Regions from separate parts of the Paraburkholderia acidisoli genome, predicted to be linked through region 2. Evidence: predicted binding sites of a transcription regulator. Region 2 holds the regulator's gene; each other region holds the start of a gene.
The links. Region 2 encodes LexA, which represses DNA repair genes until DNA is damaged. Its sites were predicted from a motif close to ACTGTATNNNNATACAGT; they were not measured.
Positions count from the first base shown of each region.

Region 1: a site for LexA is predicted at 949-966, ahead of imuA (translesion DNA synthesis-associated protein ImuA). Genes of this name have one in related genera too.
Region 3: a site for LexA is predicted at 795-812, ahead of FAZ98_RS09690 (PA0069 family radical SAM protein). Genes of this name have one in related genera too.

Region 1 is NZ_CP046917.1:11,537-13,801, reverse strand. It holds gene FAZ98_RS34475 (hypothetical protein) at 1-796, opposite strand, end outside; gene imuA (translesion DNA synthesis-associated protein ImuA) at 984-1,700, shown strand; gene FAZ98_RS34465 (Y-family DNA polymerase) at 1,621-2,265, shown strand, end outside.
Region 2 is NZ_CP046913.1:1,778,374-1,780,638, forward strand. It holds gene FAZ98_RS07700 (sulfate ABC transporter substrate-binding protein) at 1-280, opposite strand, end outside; gene lexA (transcriptional repressor LexA) at 553-1,203, shown strand; gene FAZ98_RS07710 (hypothetical protein) at 1,259-1,645, shown strand; gene FAZ98_RS07715 (DUF2939 domain-containing protein) at 1,845-2,265, shown strand, end outside.
Region 3 is NZ_CP046913.1:2,212,816-2,215,080, reverse strand. It holds gene FAZ98_RS09700 (D-amino acid dehydrogenase) at 1-19, opposite strand, end outside; gene FAZ98_RS09695 (Lrp/AsnC ligand binding domain-containing protein) at 197-685, shown strand; gene FAZ98_RS09690 (PA0069 family radical SAM protein) at 894-2,003, shown strand; gene FAZ98_RS09685 (NINE protein) at 2,033-2,265, opposite strand, start outside.

The sequences.
Region 1 (2,265 bases), on a different replicon from region 2:
TAGCCACGGCATCAATGTCGTCCGCAGTAACGCCAGAGGTTAGGTGAGGAACTGTCCGGCGAGGGATATGATGAACTTCGCGGAGAAGCACAACGTACCCTCTGCACGAGGCGCGCTCGGTGACACTACCCAGGCTTGGAAGAAAGTAGTAACCAGAAAGCCGATGGCTGACGAGCTCCTTGACGACGGCTTCAACATTCTTCGAGCATGTCGGCAGGATGGAGCCGATGCCTTCGCGGTTGGGTAAGGGGGTAACAAGGCAGTCACCTAGTGTCTGCAGGCGAGCTGCGAAGCCGCGCGCGTCTTCTGCGTCCTTGCGCTCTTTCTGCGCTCGGTTACCCAGCGATTCGTCTGGAAACGGGAAGTTGTTTTCGGCGATTTGCATCGGCGAGTGAACATCAAGCAGACTCTCGCTCAGTTGCTTCTTAACGAGCAGGTTTCTGTATTTGTTCTTAACCTCAAGAAATTCACGGTCGATGCTCAGAAGCCCGCCGTGCGACTGTAACCAGTCTTCCACGGTGACAGCCGGCAAATAATTCACTATTGGCGTTTTTTCGTGCGTGGTATCGCATCTCGCGGTAATCACAACTCCCCAAGCCGGCCGCCCAGGATATTCTTCGGCGCACGCCCCGCAGAACACGGTGCCTTGGGTAATTCGCCCCATACGCGGCTTCGAAATCATGGAGCCCGCTGTCAGCTTGGCCGACGATCCTTGCTTCGATTCCCGACTTGCATTTTCTTGGATGCCGACTACGGTCTTGCGTAGTGATTCGGCCGACAGCTCGCCTGACTCCATTACTTGATTCCTCGGACCCCGGCCGCCTGGACGGCCACTGTTATTAGTGTGCGCTTCACGCTAATTATCACCGGCAACACAGAAGGATTCCACAGCGCTGTTGACCCAATTCGACGCCCTGTTTCCTCCTGACAAGAATCCAGGCTAGAATGACTGTATGGATATACAGTATTAAAGGGGGGCGGAAATGGCGCTGCCACTGGCGAAAATTGAAGAAATTCACCGCGATTTGTGGCTTGCCTCCCAGTTGGCGTCATCCGCTGCGCGGACGGTGGCCAGCGGTCACGCGATGCTCGACGCCGAACTGCCTGGGCAGGGCTGGCCTACCGGGTCGCTGAGCGAGATTCTGGTGCCGCAGCCTGGCTGCGGCGAGGTTCGACTGCTCAAGCCGGCGCTCGCCGCAACCGCTGCGCGGCCGGTCATGCTCCTTCAGCCACCGCACCCGCTGCAACCGGCAGCGTTGTCGTGGTGGGGGCTTGATCCGGGAAATATCCGTGTGCTCACTCCCAGGTCGACCGCCGACGCGCTCTGGGCGGCCGAGCAGATCCTTCGCTCGGGCACCGTCGGCGCGCTGCTCTTCTGGCAGCAACAGGTAAGGGCCGAAGCGTTAAGACGGCTTCAGCTGGCCGCGCAGCGATCCGAAACGCTGTTCTTTCTGTTCCGTCCCATGGCGGCCGCCACGACAACGTCACCGGCACCGCTGAGGGTCTCGCTGGAGGCAACCGCCGGCGGCCTCAACGTTTCGTTCGTCAAGCGTCGCGGCCCCCATCGGGATGAGCCGGTTTTCGTTCCACTATCACCCTCACCTGTTCTGTTGAATCGAAATGCACCACTGGATCGGCGTTCATCTGCCGCGCCTGCCCATCGAGAGTTTCTGCCCGACGTGGCACACGCCAGCGCATAACGCGGGCGTTGTGGTGCTGGAGAAAAATCGCGTCATCGAGCTGGACGCGGCCGCGCGTGCTCAGGGGGTAGTCGCAGGGATGCGCCGCGGTGGCGTGCTGACGCTGGCGCCGTCCGCTGACCTTAAGGAGCGCGACATAGCGCGCGAAGAACAGACCATCCGCGGGGTGGCGTTCGCTCTGCTTCAGTTCACGCCCAACGTCGTTGTCGCCGATGAGTATGTGGTACTTGCCGATGTGACGGCCAGCCTGCGTCTTTTTGGCGGTCTGCGCCGGCTTCGCGAGCGCGTGCGCGCCGCAGTCGCCGTGTTTGGCGTGACGAGCGCTGTGGCCGTCGCGCCGACCGCCCAGGCCGCATGGCTGATCGCGCGCGTCGGAGGCGGCCTGGCGCTTTCGGAGCGCACGCTGTCGCGTGTGCTCGGGCGTGTGCCGGTCGCGGCGGTACCGGCTGCGCGGAAGTTTGCGGAATGGTTCGATGGTCTAGGTTGCACGTCGATCGCCGATGCGATGCGTCTGCCTCGCGCGGGACTGAAAAAGCGATGTGGCACGGCCCTGCTCGATGTGCTT
Region 2 (2,265 bases):
CGAGCACCGAGCGCGCCTGGGCGCCCGAACCGCCGTGCGACTGCTTGATGGTGAGCGTTTCGCCGGTCTTCGCCTTCCACTGCTTGATAAAGGCCTCGTTGATGTCCTGATAGAACTCGCGCGTCGGGTCGTACGACACGTTGAGCAGCGCGGTGTCGGCGTGCGCCGCCACCGGCGCCATCGCCGCCACGCCCACCAGCGGCGCCACGCCGATGACCAGTTTCGCCGCCAGCGACTTCAGCCAGCTCGCGCGCCCCGCTTTCCCCGAATTGGTGCCCATTTATCTGTTCTCCGTTCTCGTGTGTGGTTGCTGCTAACGATGGAGGCCAGTCTATCGAGAGGCTTACATCATTAAAAATAATGTTTATTCATTTTTTAATACGCAAAAGTGGTAAGCGACGGACGATCTGGCTGCAAGAGCGCGATTTCGTCTGTCAGGACCGCCTCCGGCGCTGTTGTAGCGGCGGCGAAACGAAGAACTTCAAGTAACACTTGAAAAGCGGCGAGTACTGTATAAAAATACAGTCACCTGTTTAAACATACAGTGGCGCCATGACCAAACTCACCGCACGACAACAGCAGGTTTTCGATCTGATCCGCCGGGCGATCGAGCGCACGGGCTTCCCGCCCACGCGCGCCGAGATCGCCGCGGAACTGGGCTTCAGCTCGGCCAATTCGGCCGAGGAACATCTGCGCGCCCTCGCGCGCAAAGGCGTGATCGAACTGGCGGCAGGCGCTTCGCGCGGCATCCGCCTCGTGCCCCAGGCCGACGACCTGCCGCATCAATTCACGCTGCCGCACCCGAGCATCATGCAACTGGCGCTGCCGCTGGTCGGGCGCGTGGCGGCGGGTAGCCCGATCCTCGCGCAGGAGCACATCTCGCAGAACTACATGTGCGACCCGGCGCTCTTTTCGAGCCGCCCCGACTACCTGCTGAAGGTGCGCGGCCTGTCCATGCGCGACGCCGGCATTCTCGACGGCGACCTGCTGGCCGTGCAGAAGAAGGCCGAAGCCAAAGACGGCCAGATCATCGTGGCCCGTCTGGGCGACGACGTCACGGTGAAGCGCCTCAAGCGCCGTCCGAACGGCCTCGAGCTGATCGCCGAAAACCCCGACTACGACAATATTTTTGTCCAGGCCGGCAGCGCGGAATTCGCGCTCGAAGGCATCGCAGTCGGTCTGATTCGCCCTACCGAATTCTGAAAATCGCCCGCGGGATTCGATAACGATCCGCTGGAATCTGTCTGGAGAGAGAGTCATGGAACGCCTTGCCCGTCTGCTGCCCTTCCGTCAATTCGGCCGCCTGCGTCACCTGCGCGGAATCGCATCTTGCGCGGCGCGCGAGGTACGCGCGACGGCCGCCGCGCTCAACGGCTCGCTCTTCGACCAGATCGACGAAACGCCCGATCTCGTGGCGACCAGCGCCGCCGACCTGCCGCCGCTGCCCTCGGCGCAACCGGCTTTTGCGCGCGTCTCGCTCAATAGCGCGCTCAACGTCGAACAACCCACGCGTCGCGCGCCGGTACGCGTGTATCACGGCCCTTCGCGCCTGATTCTCGTGGGCACGGTGGACGCGGTGTGCCGCGCCATCGACCGTTGCATCGCCGAACAGCCGAGCGATCTGCCGGCCGCGCTGGCAAAGTAAGGTTGGCCGTGATGTCGGCGCGCGGTTTGCGGCCTGTGCCTCGTGTGCATTCCGTGCAGTCCGGCTTCGTCGGGATTCCGGCGCAGGTTCTGGCGGAGGTTCTGGCGGTTTCTCGCGCTTTCGCGCGGCTTCAATCAGGTTTCGGGATCGTTTTCGCGTTCCGGCGGTCAACCCGTGATTGCAACCTCACGCTGACCTTATGACGGAATCCCGCACGAACCCGCCCAACTGGAAGAAGCCCGTTGCGATCACCGTTGCCGTGATCGCCGTGGTCGCGGTAATCGGCTATGGCTATGCTTCGCCGTATATCGCCGCGAATCGCATGAAAGCGGCTGCCGACGCACGCGACGCCGCCACGCTCAACGAATACGTCGACTACCCGGCGTTGCGCATGAGCTTGAAGCAGCAAGTGGGCGACATGTTGCAGCAGCGCATTCACGCGCAGCACAGCAGTAATCCGCTACTGTTGTTCGGCGCGGTAATTGGCGCGGCACTGATCGGGCCGCTAGTGGACGCCTATGCCACGCCCGATGGCGTGGCGGCCCTGCTCAACGGCATGCCGCCCACGGGCAAGCCCGGCGAACATCCCGCGCCCCCGCCACCGCAAGCGCCGAACGAGT
Region 3 (2,265 bases), 430 kb from region 2:
CCAACACGACGACTCGCATAGCTGCTCCTGAGGATTTGTTGACGCTACGCCGCGCTGCCTCGGGGCGCTCGGTGCTCGTTGTGGCACGCATAGCGGGGAAGGCACGAAAATTCGGGTGTAGCCAGTAATAACAGCTATGCTATTGTTCAACGTCCAGATTTTGTTATTGTATTTTTCTGATTTTCAGGAATAAATCATGAGAACGCAGCGTCAACCGGTTCGCGCGCTGGACCGTCTCGATCATCGCATCCTGAAACTGCTGCAACAGGACGGCCGCATGGCGATGAAAGACCTCGCGGAACAGGTCGGGCTGTCGGTCACGCCGTGCATCGAGCGTGTGAAGCGCATGGAGCGCGACGGCGTCATCACCGGCTATTACGCGCGTGTGAATCCCACGGTGCTGGGCGCGGCGCTGCTGGTGTTCGTGGAGATCACGCTCGACCACAAGAGCGGCAACATGTTCGACCAGTTTCGCCGCGAGGTGCAGAAGATTCCCGAGGTGCTCGAATGCCATCTGGTTTCGGGCGACTTCGACTATCTGATCAAGGCGCGTATTGGCGAAATGGCCGACTACCGCAAGCTGCTGGGCGACATCCTGCTGCAACTGCCGGGCGCGGTGCAGTCGAAGAGCTATGTGGTGATGGAAGAGATCAAGGAGACGCTGACGATCGCCGTGGGCGATTGAGCGCGACATGGGCGGAACGTAAGGGGAACGCGAGCGGAACGGCTGCATCGATCTTCCCATTCGCCGGGCAACAGTTCCCCGTTTTTACGGCTCGACAAAGCGGCTGAGTACTGTATATTCGTACAGTACCCAGCCGCTTTTGTTTTGTATTCCCGTGCCCGATTCCAAACCCCGTCCCGCTGTCGACCCCGACTCCGACTGGCAACCGCTGTTGCCGGCCAAACCGCTCGCGCCGCGCAAGGGGCGGGGCGCGGTCACGAATCTGCAGGGGCGCTACGAAATCGATCAGCGTGAAGCATTCGACGACGGCTGGCAGCACGTGAGCGAGCCGCAGGCAGGTGAAGAAGACGGCGAGCCCGCGTTGCGCACGCAGGTATTCGAGGAACGCGCGAAGAGCATCCTCACGCGCAACCAGTCGCCCGACATTCCGTTCAGCGTCTCGCTCAATCCGTATCGCGGTTGTGAGCACGGCTGCATCTACTGCTTCGCGCGGCCCACGCACAGTTATCTGGGCTTGTCGCCGGGGCTCGACTTCGAAAGCCGCATCTACGCCAAGATCAACGCGCGCGAGTTGCTGCTGCGCGAACTCGCGAAACCGTCTTACGAGCCGGAGCCCATCGCGCTGGGCGTGAACACCGACGCCTGGCAGCCGGTCGAGCGCGATCTGCGTCTCACGCGCGGCGTGGTCGAGGTGCTCGCCGAGCGTCAGCATCCGTTCGCGGCCATCACCAAGTCGTCGCTGATCGAGCGCGATCTCGACCTGCTCGTGCCCATGGCGCAGCGTCGGCAGTTCATGGCCGCCATCACCATCACCACGCTCGACGCCAATATCGCGCGCACGCTGGAGCCGCGCGCGGCCACGCCGTCGCGGCGGCTGCGCACCATCCGCACGCTGGCCGAGGCGGGCATTCCGGTGGGCGTGAGCATCGCGCCGGTGATCCCGTTCGTCACCGAGCCGGACATGGAGCGCGTGCTCGAAGCGTGCGCCGAGGCGGGCGCGACGAGCGCGAGCTATATCGTGCTGCGCTTGCCGTGGGAAGTCGCGCCGCTCTTTCACGACTGGCTCGCCGCGCATTTTCCGCAGCGCGCGGATCGCGTGATGAGCCGCGTGCGCGACATGCGCGGCGGCAAGGATTACAACTCGGATTTCGCGCAGCGCATGAAGGGCACGGGCTTGTGGGCCGACCTGCTCAAGCAGCGCTTTCACAATGCCGTGAAGCGCCTCGGTCTCAACGAGCGGCGCCACGGCATTCTCGACATGTCGGCGTTCATGCGCGACAAGACCGTGCGCGAGAAGCCGCAGCTCGATCTGTTTTGAGCGCCCAAAGCCGCGTCGTTCGAGCGTCGTTATTGCGAGATTGCCTTGGCCGCCTCGACCTGCGATTCGAAGTACGTCTGGAACGAGAGCGCGAGACCCGTCATCAGCAGAAACGCGCCAATCAATAACGAGAAGATGACGACGAAGATCACGGTCCAGCCCGAGCGGCTCGCGCGCCCGGCCTGCGCGAAGGCGGCGTTGAACTGCGCGTCCCATTTCGCGTCGGGGCGCAGACCGTAGACGATGGCCGCGAGAAACGCCG